2 regions of the Asaia sp. SF2.1 genome follow, and region 1 is predicted to be linked to the other one. Evidence: predicted binding sites of a transcription regulator. Region 1 holds the regulator's gene; the other holds the start of a gene.
The links. The regulator LexA, encoded in region 1, represses DNA repair genes until DNA is damaged. The targets are predictions, from matches to a motif close to TGTTCTANNTANGTTC.
Positions count from the first base shown of each region.

Region 2: the regulator LexA is predicted to act here: its motif matches at 4,092-4,107, upstream of P792_RS24760 (ImuA family protein).

Region 1 is NZ_AYXS01000001.1:274,331-281,795, reverse strand. Features, by position in the region: gene P792_RS21895 (exodeoxyribonuclease III) at 1-56, opposite strand, end outside; gene P792_RS0117640 (dipeptidase) at 135-1,124, shown strand; gene uvrC (excinuclease ABC subunit UvrC) at 1,423-3,330, shown strand; gene pgsA (CDP-diacylglycerol--glycerol-3-phosphate 3-phosphatidyltransferase) at 3,431-4,036, shown strand; gene P792_RS21880 (hypothetical protein) at 4,157-4,681, shown strand; gene lexA (transcriptional repressor LexA) at 5,641-6,360, opposite strand; gene rpmG (50S ribosomal protein L33) at 6,597-6,764, shown strand; gene P792_RS21870 (septum formation initiator family protein) at 7,159-7,465, opposite strand, start outside.
Region 2 is NZ_AYXS01000006.1:45,317-52,471, forward strand. Features, by position in the region: gene P792_RS36485 (PQQ-binding-like beta-propeller repeat protein) at 38-2,347, shown strand; gene P792_RS36970 (acetate--CoA ligase family protein) at 2,452-3,411, shown strand; gene P792_RS24760 (ImuA family protein) at 4,128-4,913, shown strand; gene P792_RS24765 (DNA polymerase Y family protein) at 4,804-6,312, shown strand; gene P792_RS24770 (hypothetical protein) at 6,312-6,569, shown strand; partial or broken gene P792_RS36490 (PHP domain-containing protein) at 6,566-7,155, shown strand, end outside.

The DNA.
Region 1 (7,465 bases):
TGAAGCAGGGGCAGCCTCAAGCGCAACGAATTGATATTCCACGTCATCAGCCGCATGGCGCAGTGTCCTTCAATTTGGCAGGAAGTGCAGCAAAGCCTCTTGCTGTGCGGCTGCAATAAACCATTTAAACAGGCATGACACCTGCGATTCACAAGTCTCTCCTGACGCTCGACTCTCACATTGATATTCCGTGGCCCGACCGGGGCGATTTCGCCACCGGGTCACCTGATCGCCAGGTCGATCTGCCAAAGCTGCGTGAGGGCGGTCTCAAGGCTGTCTGTCTGGCCGCCTATATCCCACAGACTGTGCTCGAGCCGGCAGAGCGGCAGGCTGCCTGGGAGCGGGCCCACGCCATGCTCACTGTGATCAACGGCCTTTCAGGACCCGGCGTTGTGGTTTGCCGGACGGCATCCGCGATCAAAGAAGCGGTCTCAGGGGGCAATGTCGCCATCGTGCCCGCAGTAGAGAACGGTCATGCGGTGGGTGGTGACCTCTCCCGCATCAGTGCGTTGGCGGCACTGGGCGTGCGGTATATGACGCTCACCCATAACGGACATAACGATCTGGCGGATGCTGCCATTCCCCTGCCTCCTCTGGGGAACGACAAAAGCCTTCATCACGGACTTTCCCCCCTGGGACGCGAAGCGGTTGCCTTGATGAACGCACATGGGATCGTGGTGGATGTCTCCCATGCGGCAAAGACGACCATGATGCAGGCGACTGAAATTTCGGCTGTGCCGATCGTGGCGAGCCATTCCTGTGCCCGCGCCCTTTGCGACCATCCACGCAACCTGGATGACGAGCAGCTTCTGCGGTTGCGTGACACGGGTGGTGTGATCCAGATCACGGCCATGTCCTCGTTTCTCGTTCCCGCTGCCACCGGCAAGGCGGGTGTTGCCGAACTGGCGCGTCACGTGCGCTATGTTGCGGACCTGATTGGCGTGGAGCATGTGGGGGTGTCCTCCGATTTTGATGGTGGCGGACGCATTCAGGGCTGGGCCGATGCTGGACAATCCCCGGCGGTGACCGAGGCGCTGGTCGAACAGGGGTTCAGCGACGCCGAACTGGCGAAGATATGGGGCGGCAATTTCCTGCGCGTTCTTGCGCAGGCTGAGCGGGTCTGAAGGCAACTTCGAACAAAACAGGATCGTTCTAGCCGAAGCAGCCCGGAAATTTGTCCACTTTCAGGGCAGTTCCGGGATTGACTCCCTGTATTTCCAACGTCTTGGCGCTGTTTCTTCGATCCGGATAGGCAAAATTGTTGATTTTCAACACCTTAGCATTAAATGCCCAAAAATTAGGCAAAGCGTCGCAAAGCGCGCCAAACTGCGCCCGTCATCAATTTGTCACGCGATGCCCCACAGACTTATCCACATGTTCCGTGGATGAACTTGTGCTCAGCCGTGGCAATGGTATCCTGTCATGAAGACCACGCAAACTGACCCCTCTGTCCACGACGATCAGGCTGTCGGTACTGCTGACCGGCCAGCGCGGAAGGAGGGTGCAGAGGCTATAAGAGAAGCACTGAAAACCATTCCGTTCACGCCCGGCGTCTATCGCATGCTGGGAGAGAAGGGCGAGGTGCTGTATGTTGGCAAGGCGCTAAGCCTCAAGAAACGTGTGTCGTCCTATCTCCGGCTCAATCAGTTGCCGGAGCGGCTACGTCGTATGGTGAGCCTTACACGATCGATGGAGATCGTGACGACGCGCACCGAGGCCGAGGCGCTGCTTCTTGAGGCCAACTACATCAAGAAGATGAAGCCACGCTTCAACATCCTCCTGCGCGATGACAAATCCTATCCCTGGATCATGCTGACCGAGGGGCATGAATTTCCGCAGATTACCAAGCAGCGTGGCCGCCCGGTCAAGAATGCCACCTATTGGGGCCCGTTTGCCTCAGCCTGGGCCGTCAACCAGACGCTGAACCTGATCCAGCGCAGTTTTCTGCTGCGTTCCTGCAGCGATGCCGTCTTATCGTCACGCACACGACCTTGCCTGCTGTTCCAGATCCGTCGGTGTTCCGCACCCTGCGTGGACAGGGTGACACCGGGGCAATATGCCGAGCTGGTGGATGAGACGAAACAGTTCCTCTCAGGCAAGAGCACGGATGTGCACAGGACGCTTGTCGAGGAGATGGAGAGAGCCTCTGAAGCGCTCGAATTTGAGCGTGCAGCGGCCATACGCGATCGTATCCGTGGGTTCTCCAGCATGCAGGAATCGGGGATTATCAACCCGGCCTCGATTGGCGATGCTGATATCATCGCGCTCTGGCAGGAGGCGGGACGGACCTGTATCCAAGTTTTCTTCATCCGTAATTCCCGTAACAATGGAAATCGGGCATTCTTCCCTGATCATGCGGAGGAGGAGAGTGCGGCAGATATTCTCGCAGCCTTCCTGCTGCAGTTCTATGACGACAAACCCCCGCCACCCCAGATCCTGCTCAACAGCGACCCTTCGGAGCTCGACCTTGTCTCAGAGGCACTGAGTCTCAAGCGCGGGCGCAAGGTGGAATTGCTTCAGCCACAGCGTGGCGAGAGGCGCGACGTGGTTCGTCACGCCGAAACCAATGCCCGCGAAGCACTCGAGCGGCGACTGGCAGAGAGCGCTGGTGTCAGCAAGCTGCTCAACGGTGTGGCGGGCGTCTTCGGGCTGGCAGAGCCGCCGAAGCGGATCGAGACCTATGATAACTCACACATCATGGGGCAGCATGCTTATGGTGTTATGGTCGTGGGCGGGCCGGAAGGGTTCGTCAAGCGCGCCTACCGCAAGTTTGCCATCAAGGGGCCAGTCACGCCGGGTGACGATTTTGGCATGATGCGTGAGGTGATGGAGCGGCGCTTTGGCCGACGTGATCCCGAATCACCGGAGGCCCGCCCGGAAGACTGGCCTGATCTCCTGCTGATCGATGGTGGGCTGGGGCAGTTCAATGCTGTCCGGGCCGTTCTGGAAGATCTGAATGTGCGCGATATTCCTATCGTGGCCATTGCCAAAGGGCCGGACCGCGATGCGGGGCGTGAGTGGTTCTTTCAGGAGAGGCGCGCGCCATTCCAGTTGCCGCCGAATGATCCGGTTCTTTACTACCTTCAGCGCCTGCGGGATGAAGCGCACCGCTTCGCCATCACAACGCACAGGGCAGGGCGTAGCAAGGCCATCAAGGTGTCGGAGCTCGATAGCGTGCCGGGTGTTGGTGCCGTGCGCAAACGCGCCCTTCTGACGCGGTTCGGCTCGGTGCGTGGCGTCCGTAGCGCCAGTCTGGAAGAGCTCGTGTCGGTATCGGGAATCAATTCAGAGACTGCCCGCACGATTTACGAGTTTTTTCACCCGCAATGATGCGCGAGAAGCTATGAAGAACCACCATGAGCGTCCTATCATGGTGCGTAATTTCATCTCCATGTGTTTTCTGACTTGAAGGCAGCTCCGGGAAAGATTCATGCTGACAGATCTGCCCAATATCCTGACCCTGCTGCGTATCGCGTCGATCCCGGTGCTGATCGCCCTGATTGCGTTCAATAATGCTTGGACGGACGGGATTGCCTGCGTGCTGTATATCGCGGCTTGCATCACCGACTACTTGGACGGGATGCTGGCGCGTCGCTGGAAACAGGGGTCGGAACTGGGTCGCATGATGGACCCGATTGCGGACAAGCTGCTCGTGGGGGCCCTGCTGCTCGCTCTGGCGGGGTATGGCAGGCTGGTGGACGGTGCCTTGTTTGCAGCGATTATCATTCTAGTGCGGGAGATCATGGTAAGTGGTCTGCGCGAATTCATGGCCAGTCAGCGCGCAACACTCCCTTCGACCCGCCTCGCGAAGTGGAAAACAGGCATCCAGATGGTCGCGATCGGCTGCCTGCTGGCTGGGGACGTCATGCCTCGACAGATCGGGCTCGGTGCGATTTCCTTTACTCATCTTGGTGCAGTGATGCTCTGGGTTTCGGTGGTACCGACGGTGATGAGTGGGTGGGGCTATCTGGTAACCGGTCTCGCAAAAATGCTTGGAACCGGCACAAACGGTTCTTCAGCCAAACTCACGCACTAGTATTGTGCGCTATACATGTTCTGTATCTGGCATTGTCGTCAGGGGCGTCTTAAAAGGGGCGCAAAGACATCCCTGGAGTAGATGATGAGAAAGGCCGCTCTTTTAGCGATCCCAGTTTTGTTGAGTGGCTGTTCCGGTCTCGGGAAATCCCTCCATGACACGGCCACCTTGCCGGGTGCCAATCCAAACATGCCGGAGGGCATTTCGGAGAATATGGAGAAGGTGCGCGGGCACGCCTACATGGCGATGCCGCTACTGCCCGAAAACGGAAATGTCTGGCCCGGTGCTCCGCAACCCTTGCCTACCTTGCGCGACGTCGAGGCCTCGCCTAACGGCCTGCGGGATGCTCTGGCAGACACCAACAGCTACTTCGGCTCCATGACGAAAAGCCATGGTGCGAGTAATGGGAGCAGCATCCAGCTCGGTGACGGAGGCACCATCGAGATGGGTGAACATGATGGCGTCGTGAATGGCGTTCGCTCTGCGTCTCGCCCGTCGCTCTCTTCCTCGGTTGAGGATAATGCTCACAAATATCTTGCTCCGAGCCATAGCGGCACCATCGTGATCCCGAATGGTGACGGAACAAGCACGCTAATATCGCCGGATGGCTCTGTGCGCGTCACTAAGGATAAGGCGGCTCACTGACCGGACAATCGGCCTGACCCTGGGTGATCTCCAGGTAAGAAACAGGGCAGGTCGAGTGAGGGTTGCCACATGCTGGATTTATGGCCTGTAGAGTGCGCCCCGGTCGGCAACAATTGCGAACTCCCGGCATAGTTCAGCGCGGCTCAGAGAGTGATCAGACAACTCAACGACTGGGGCGGGCCATAAACCTGCTGCGTCAATCACAGGGCGATACGGCGACATCGGACCACTCGCAAAGATCAGAAATTGCCTCTCCATTCAGTATTACTTCGGGTTGGCCATGATGCTGGGAAGGGCCGAGTCTTCGCGGCGGCATGCGGTAGGGGTGCCAGACGGATGGTTCGGCCCAATAAGCTCGGAAGCTCCTCGCGAGAGTCCCTTCCTGCGATCAGAAGTAATTCGGCGGAATAGATGGGTGAGACGTTGTTTTTTTGCTGGGTAACGTCTGGTAAAATACTCGGACCCTGATGGGCTAAGGCTACTGACTATCAAAAGAAGTACGCCTCCGCCTGACGGTGACACACTGAACTTCATCCACTGTGGCGAAAGGCTGCGCTGGCGCTTGGTGCTAACAAAGCGCTCCATGGCGCAGCGAAAGATTGCGACGAACCCGTTAAGTTGCCGCACCTACGTTATTGCGAGAGGCCTTGCCGCCATATCCTGCTTAGTTTCCGCGCACCTGGCCACGCTCAAAGCTTTACTTCAGCAGGAGGGCAGAGATCTCTGCATCGAAGTTCCTCCACCCCGACACCGGTGCGCGCCCCGCGTTGCCCCACGAGGCCTGACGCGACCCTGGCCCTTCAGCAAATGCACGCCTCCTGAGCCCGCAAGACTTCATGATTACCCGCCATATCTCTGTTCGAAGTCTGGAGCGATGTACACTTATCCTGGACCGAAGCCCTTTCTTGTCAGGGTCGGAAGGCAGACATCGCTAAGGGGCCGGGCGGTTATGAGAACGGTCAGTTGTACTGACGGTAAAGCCCGATCAGTACGCCCTGGATGCGGACACGGCTTTGCGGGAATATCTGCGTCTCATAGGCGGAATTGGCAGGCTCCAGAGCAATCGACTGGCCCTTCTGGCGCAGGCGTTTGAGTGTCACCTCCTGACTATCCACCAGCGCCACAACGATCTTGCCGTTCTCCGCCGTCTCGGCCTGGCGAATGATGACGATATCACCGTCGAGGATGCCAGCCTCGATCATCGAATCACCTGACACATGCAGGGCGTAATGCTGCCCGTTAGTGAGTTGCGCCGCGGGGATATCAATCTGCTCTCCCTGATCGCGGAATGCCTCGATTGGCAAGCCGGCGGCGATACGGCCATAGAGCGGCACACCCACGACAGAACTCTGCGAGTCAGCCAAGCTGGAGGCCAGCGGCTTCGCCTGACTGTGAGCAAGGCGGGGAAAAGGACCAGATTCTACGAGAGTATCACTCGTCACGGCCGTCACAGGCTGCGCCTCAGTGACAGGCAGACGCAGTATTTCAAGCGCACGGGCCCGGTGATGATGGCGCCGCAGGAATCCACGCTCCTCAAGTGCTGAAATCAGCCGGTGAATGCCGGATTTGGATCGGAGTTCGAGCGCCTCCTTCATTTCGTCAAAAGAAGGCGAAAATCCTGTCCGCTTCAGATAGCCGTCGATATAAAGCAGGAGCTGGTGTTGCTTGCGTGTCAGCATGGGGTCCCTCTCTCCGTGGCGGGGGCGGCACTCGACCGTAACTGCCCGGAATCACAATGTTCTTATTAAGTTCTTGGTTCGATCACTTCAAGATTTTTTCCCCGGAACATCAAAAATTATCCACCGTTCGAGCGGAAACACTTGACCCGCAGGCGTAATAGAAGCATTTATGCGCCCAGCTTGAAAACGCTGCCGTTCATGTCGCGCGCAGCGACAGATCAGTTTGCGAGGACCCAATGGCCAAGACCAACGTCATCCAGATCCGTCTCGTTTCGACCGCGGATACCGGATATTTCTACGTCACCAAGAAGAACGCCCGCTCGGCGACCGGCAAGATGGAAGTGCGCAAGTACGACCCCGTCGTCCGCAAGCATGTTGCGTTCCGCGAAGCCAAGATCAAGTAAGATCGGCTGACGCTCACGGAAAAGAAAAGCGGCCTTCGGGCCGCTTTTTTTGTGCCTGCTCGCTGTCGATCGGGGAGAGGGGCGGTGCAGGTTTCATGCGAGGCCGTGACTCACCCAGTCGACGCCTGTTCCGGCTTGATGACCGGTATCCAAAAAGGGAAGTTGGGGAGCACCCTTTTACGAGCAAGGTTGCCGATGCATATTTCGGCAACGATACGGTAGAAGTGCATGCAGGTCGTTGGGTAAGGCCGCCGTGTTTGATACGGGCACGTGGGCGTTCGTTGAGCCGAGATGCACGGTCATTCCAGCCCGAGGGCGAGAGCATGACAGGACCTGCGCTGTTCGGCGTGTTGTCACGAACGACCCGGCAGAAGAAACCCGTATGTGGTGGCTTTCAGTAAAGCTTTTCGTGCGGGCCATACGGAATGACCGTATCGCCATTGCGGGCCAGATTCAGCATGGCGCGTGAGCGCTCATCCAGCATATCGGCGTCCAGGGCGCGCTCGTTCAGGCTGCCGATACGACGCTTCCAGACGGCTTGTTCAGCGTCCGCATCTTTCTGGGCCTGAAGCGCCTGATCCATCAGATTGAGCTGCTGGTGATAGGCCTTGATTCCGTGGTCGCCCTGAAGCGCGTTCCAGCCGAAATAGGCTGTGAGACCGAGAAACAGAGCCGGAGGGACAACGGCACGTACAAAACGA
Region 2 (7,155 bases), on a different contig from region 1:
TACTACCCAGACAATCTTCCTACAAAGGTAATGAGTGATGACTCTCGAAAGCATTCGCGTTGCGGTCAGTGAATCGGGCCTTTTACACTCGGAAGACGGCCAAAGACTTATCAGCAAGAGAGGAGGAACATTTGCGTGGATGTTCGACTTGAGGCCGGTCTTTCTGAACGCTGAAATAGTTAGAAATATTGCTTCGGAATTCTGGCGCCTTTTCGGAAAAGCCCGGCCATTTCAGTTAGCTGCCGTGGAAACGGCGGCAATACCTTTGATGACTGCGCTACAGTTGTATGCTCCCGTAGCTCGTCAGGGGGTAAATTGCGTCATAGTTCGAAAATCGCGCAAGCAAACTGGTACAGGTAAGATCATAGAGGGTAATTTGAACGATCTTCCCGTCGTGGTAGTTGATGATACCGTCAACTCATCAAAAAGTGCTGAATGGGCGCGTTCCGTATTAGAAAACCACGGGGGAAATGTTACTGACCTCTTCGTTATCATAGATTTTCAATCCAAAAGGTGCATCGATTGGAGAAAAAATTATCGAATAACAGTGTCGTCCCTTTTTTACCTAGCAGATTTTGAGCTTTCTATTGAGAAAGAAAACCTATTATCTGAGTCCCGCAAATATGAAATGGTTTGGAGGAATACTTCTATTTCTGGATATGCATACCATATGGTTCCAAAGTCGGCGCCGTTACTTCGAGATGGCATCATATACAGGGGCACTGACTGTGGCAGGATGCAGGCACTATGCGCTGAGACCGGAAAGCTGATTTGGCAGTTTACCGCTCCTGGAACGGAGCGCTCCAAAAAAGGCATATGGTCTTCCCCGGCTCTCCACGGTGATCGTCTATTCTTTGGCGCGTACAATGGAAATATCTACTGTCTAAGCAAGGTGACAGGCGAGGTATTATGGGAAAGTGAAGAGGGTGAGTGGGTGGGCGCATCTCCTTTAGTAGTAGAGGCGCATAACTTGGTTTACTTCGGTATTGAATATACGAATCCATCGTTCCACGGGTCACTCTGTGCTTACGACTGCGATAGCGGCGCAAAAATCTGGCATGTCCCAGTCGGGCGATTACAGCACGGGTCCGCTGTATATTGTGAAGAGGGAGATGCAGTTGTCTGGGGCAGCGCTGATCACGAGGTCTTAAGTCTCGATGCACTGACTGGGGTGATTTTGTGGAGATTTGCTACGCGACGCTCAGTCAAATGTGCACCGGCGGTGAATGAGAAACGCCAGTTGGCGGCATTCGCATCATTTGACTGCTCTATTTATCTTGTCTCGACAGTAGACGGTCGAAAAATTGGCGAATGGCCTACTGGTGGTGCCTGTTATACTACGCCACTATTTGTGGAAAACATAATATTCTGCGGATCCGGCGATGGGTACCTATATATAATCGACACGATTCAACGTGCTATCGTAAAGAAAATACACTTGGGGGGCAGAGTCTACAGCTCTCCAGTGCTCCATGACCGCAGCGTCTTCATAGGTTGCAATAATGGAACTATATATGAGATCGAAGTAAGCTCCCTTTCGATAATCGGCAGATTCCAACTGCCAGACGCGGTCACAAACAAAGTATCCGTCTCTCCGTGTGGGAATTATATCTATGCCACTACTTTTATGAACCATCTATTCTGTTATCGACGCGTACCTCAGGAAACATGCAAAAAACCCGAAACATCAATTCTAGGATACAATTCTGCCAAGCTTCTGAAAAATTCTTCGTGCGTCTCCAGCGCGAGATACAAATCAGAACGCGGAAAGATATTTTTCAAAAAGATTTCGCAGGATATCGATATTTCGTTTATTTATAAAGAGTTGATAAGCAACGAGAGTGCATGGTATGATAATATACGCAGACAAAAAAATATATCCGTACAGAGGGAAACGGAAAGTATTTTTTTAAGATCCGCCGACAGGCGTAAACTACCGTCCACAATCCCCACCGAAGACGTTCAGTTAAGTAAAGAGACACATGTCTCACGCAATTTTCCGACCACCATGGACTGGCTGAGCAATTTCGCCAAGCAACGCGACAAACGTCTGGCGCGGGCAATTATAGTACGATTAGCACCCGGTGGCAGAGTATATCCTCACGTGGATAACGGAAGCTATTATGCGACCCGAGACAGGTTTCATCTAGTCGTTAGTTCGCCGTCTGGAAGCAGCATGCAAGCGGCGGATGAGAGAGTTCGGATGTTCGAAGGAGAAGTTTGGTGGTTTGATAACAAGCAGGTTCACCACTCTGACAACCCGAGTGACTCCCACCGGATTCATGTCATATTCGACCTTGAGCCGCGCATACAAGCACATCAAAATGTCAGTTCTATATCGCAATGAACGACACTACCGAAAATCAACAGCAACATTCCCTAGACGCCGAGCTTATACCATACGCTCGATTTCGGGATAATCTCGGGACTATGGCGATCATACGGGAAGCTATGAGACGTGACATCAGTGTGACCGACACGGGTGCCCGCAGGATACTTCGTCTCAGTAAAAATCACCAACATGAGTTTATTGTTGGCACTATTACCAGCAAGACATCGCATATCGCCGTAGCGTTGTCTGATGATAAACACGCAACGAAAACCGTTTTATCCGCTGCTGGGCTTCCGGTATTAAAATCACGGCGCGTCCTCTCTTCTGATGAAGCAGTCGCAGCATGGAAAATTATTGGTAAGCCCGTTGTTATCAAACCTAATTCGGGATCCAGCGGCAGAGCCGTCGAAGTTAACCTTGATTCTGAGGTAGACATAAGAAAGGCATTTTCACATGCCAGAAAAATCTCGCGGACAGTGCTGGTCGAGAATTACCACTACGGGCGAGATTATAGATTACTGGTGATTGATCGCGTAGTGGTCGGTATCGTGGAGAAATATCCCGCCTTTGTGGTTGGCGATGGCTCTAGTAATATCGCCACTCTAATAGATCGGCTGAATAATGATGCCAAACGAGGGACCGGTTGCGAGCGACCAATGGCCAAGGTAGATCTAGATGACGTCCTTCGCACGTATCTCAACCGGCAAGGCTTCTTCCTACAATCCGTTCCCTTAAATGGCCAGCGCATTATTCTAAACGGGCTGGGTAGTGTTAGTAGAGGTGCAGTTACCATTGACCGCACGAATGGGGCGCACAAGGAGATTTGCGATCTTGCAGTCCAAGCCACAGGAGTGATCGGTCTCGATATCGCGGGGGTGGACATTGTAGCGTCGGATATTTCAATGCCTGCATCTTATTCAAAACCTTTCATCCTCGAAGTTAATTGCTCTCCAGGATTCAGGGCGCATCTCGTACCATCGGCTGGCGAGCCACGTTTCCCAGATCATGCGCTACTTGATTATCTCTTCCCTTGCTCGTCACGCGCCTCCTTGCATGTAATACCAGTTCCTGTCAGTTAGAATCCATGTGTTCATTGTCGTAGCCCGAGAGACATGATGCGCCACGAGACATGATCGACAACATGCGCCGCTTCCTCTTTCTCGAGAGGTTAAACGCCGCCACGTAGCCATCCCGGATGGCAACAGAGCCCGATCTGCCCAAGACGCAGACCAAAAATCACCCCGGAAGCCGTCAGTCAGAACGACAAAAGCCTGAAATCACCAGCCAGGTGCATCAACCAGCGGTTCTTCGATCACTCCATTTCATTCACGAGCGTAATTGCGCTCGGGCATCTTTCGCATGTCGACCTGACCTCATAGGGTCTTCCTGTATCCTCCCACGCGGCAGAACAAATTCAGGATATGAGCTGCAGGACAGGAAAAGAGTCAAAAAACCTGCCTGCAGCGCCTCGAATATTACCTAACCGATACGTTACATCAATCCCTCAGGTTTGTGTTCAGCTGGCCCAGCCCTGGTTTCCCTCGCGCGGTACTCGGTTAATAAGACCGCACTGCCCTTTTTTAAAAATCAGAAAAGAGAAAAACCTCCTGCTCATGATCCTGTGGAGTTGTGGTGTGTCGGGCGCGCTGTGGGCAGGGTAAAAGCCTGTCCATAGGGCGCACGTGCCCGCCCTGGCGGCACTCCACAAATCCACAGGACAGTCTCCCTGTCACCAGAATTCACTTGCTTTTGTCCCGCTTGTTCTCCTTATGTTCCTTCCCGAAAGGAGGAGCACATGGACAACACCGCACTCGACACATTGCGCAGGCGCATCCGGCAGATCGAGCGACGCGACCATACAGACCACACCCCTCTACGCCTGGAGACAGGCTATGACCCGATCGACCACCATCTCAATGGCGGTCTGGCGGGTGGCGCGCTGCATGAGTTCTTGATCGCTTCCCCGCTCGATCGCGGCAGCACGCTCGCCTTTCTTCTGCCTTGCCTGGCGCGCAGCGATCGCCCGGTTTTCTGGCTCGCCACACGCCCCTCCCAGCTTTTCGGAGCAGGGCTGGATGCCCTCGGCCTCGCACGGCGACGCCTTTTCTGCCTCGAGCTCGTTGTCGATCGGCTTCTGCCGGTTGCCGAGGATATCCTGCGTCACGCAGAGCCCATGATCCTGGTTGTCGAGACCGATCGCGCGCTCACCCTGACCGAAGCGCGCCGGCTCAACCTGGCCGCTGAGGCGACGGGCGCTACCGGATTCATCCTGCGCCAGAGCAAGGCGGGGGTGGGTGCCGCTCACGAAGCCTGTGCCTGCGCCACCAGATGGCAGATCACCGCCCAGCCGTCGCGCCCGCTGCCTCTGCCCGGTCTCGCGCTCCCTCTCCCCGGCCCGCGCCGTCTGTCGGCCGACCTCCTGAAACTGCGTGCGGGGCTCCCCAGACGCTGGATCCTCGATTGCCCCGACCATGAGCCGATTCCTCGCTCTCTGGATGCCCTTCTTCTCGACCGAGCAGCTACGCCGCGAGAACTGCGCGCTTTATCCGGCTTCACGCAAGCTGGTGCTGCACGCCACTGAGGGCAACAGGCGTGTCGTGACGGCAGTCGATGCATCCGCCTGCCGCGCCGGGATCGGGGCCGGCATGACGCTCGCCCATGCGAGGGCGCTCGATCCGGATCTGCTCGTCATTGCGCATGACAGGGAACAGGACCGCGAGGCGCTCGCCCGCCTGACCGCCTGGGGTCTATGGATGTCACCGCTTGTAGCCGCCGACGCGCCAGATGGGCTTTTCGCCGATTTATCGGGCTGCACTCATCTGTTTGGAGGCGAAACCGCCTTTCTCGAGCGGCTTTGTGCCGATCTGCGCAGTTTTGGACACAACGCCTTTGTCTGCATCAGCGATAATGCGGCCGCCTCTCGCGCGATCGCCCGATCGGGACAGACGGCAATCATTGCACCTGGCGCGCATAAGGCAGCCCTGCGCGCCCTGCCCTGCAAATCCCTGCCGATCGACGAGGCTCTGGCACTGCGCCTCAAGCGCCTCGGCCTGGAGACAATCGGAGCCTGCTTCGACCTGCCACGCGCGCCCCTGGCCAAGCGTTTTGGGAGCGCCTTTCTCGACTGCCTCGATCAGGCTGCCGGCCTGCGCCCCATGCCCCTGTCATTCGTGCAGGAACGTATCGGCGTGCAATGCGCCCGCTCCCTGTTCGAGCCGATCGGCACGGCGGAAGCGATCGCAACAGTGATCGAGGCCCTCGTGCCCGGGATCTGTGCGCAGCTCCTCGAGCGCGGGGAAGGCGCAAGGCTCGTCGATTTCTTGTGTACGCGTGTCGATAACACGATCCAGGCGGTGCGTGTGGGCACATCCGACGCCACCTGCGATCCCGCCCGTCTGATCCGCCTGCTCTGCGACCAGATCCCGCAGATCGAGCCGGGGTTTGGCATCGAGGCGGTGCAGCTCGTCATCGTGCAATCTGCGCCCATCCGCCAGCACGAAACCGCCCTGCCCGGCTATGGCGAGACGCACAGCACCTGGCCGGCAACGCTGCTCGATCGTCTGGCGAATGCGCCGGGGCTGATTTCCCTCGCGCGGCTGCATCGGATCGACGCCGCCTGGCCTGAAAAATCACGGCATCTCAGCCTGCAAGGACCGGTCGACCGGGAGTGCCACCCGGAGACTGCTCCCCGCCCGGTCGTTCTGCTCGATCGCGCTATCCCGATCGAGGTAACAGCCCTCCTCCCCGATGGAGCCCCGCGTCAGTTTCGGCTCGGCCATGCGCTGCATCGTATCGTCTGTGCCGAGGGGCCGAAGCGAATTGCTGGCGCCTGGTGGCAGGATCCGGCTGCGTTCGGGATCACGCGCGATTACTGGACGATCGAGACGGAGAAAGGGCAGCGCCTGTGGCTGTATCGCCTGGGAGATGGTGTCCATGACTGGACCGGTCCGGGCCAGTGGCATCTGCAGGGAATGTTCTGATGACGCAGCCCGTCGATCCCCTGCTGAACGCCCGGCCCGAAGAGCTTGCCGACGCCCTGCAGCATGGGTTGCGCTATGACGGCAGGCGGCGTGTCCATGATGCCGATGAGTTCATGGCCCGTCTGGTCGCCGAGCGCCTGGTCGCGCATCTGCTGCGCTGCGGCTTCGTGCTCATGCGTCGCCCCGCACCGGGTGCGCCCGATAGCAGCCGCCACCCTCACCCGCATCGCCGGATCGAGGACAAGGACCGGCCATGACCCAGACCCCAATCGTCGAGCTGGGGACGCTCTCGGCCTTCTCCTTCCTGCGGGGCGCAAGCCTGCCCGAGGAAATGATGGCCCAGGCCGCGCATCTCGGCTTTGAGACAATCGGCCTTGCCGACTGGCACGGTATATCGGGTGTGGTCCGCGCGCATCGGGCAGCGAAAGAAGTCGGAATCCGGCTGATACCAGGAACGCGCTTCACCCTGTCGGATGGCAGCGTGCTACTTGCCTACCCGATCGACCGCACCGGCTGGGGCTGGCTGTGCAAGCTTCTCACACTCGGTCATTACCGGGGAGAGCGCGGGGTCTTCGCGCTCGACTGGTCGGATCTGAAACAGGCGGCCGATCATCTCGTCCTTATCCTGCTGCCCGGGATCGCGATCGAGACGACGCGCCTGCAGATCGAGGCGCTTTGCGCGATCTCGCCCGCTCGCGCAAAGCGCTATCTCGGCCTCGTCTATCGGCGCGAGGCCTATGCCTGGCGCTGGCTGCATGGCTTGCAGGCCCTGGGGGTGCAAACGGGGATCGAGACCGTCATGACCGGCGATGTCCGGCTGCACGATCCGAAACGTCATCTCCT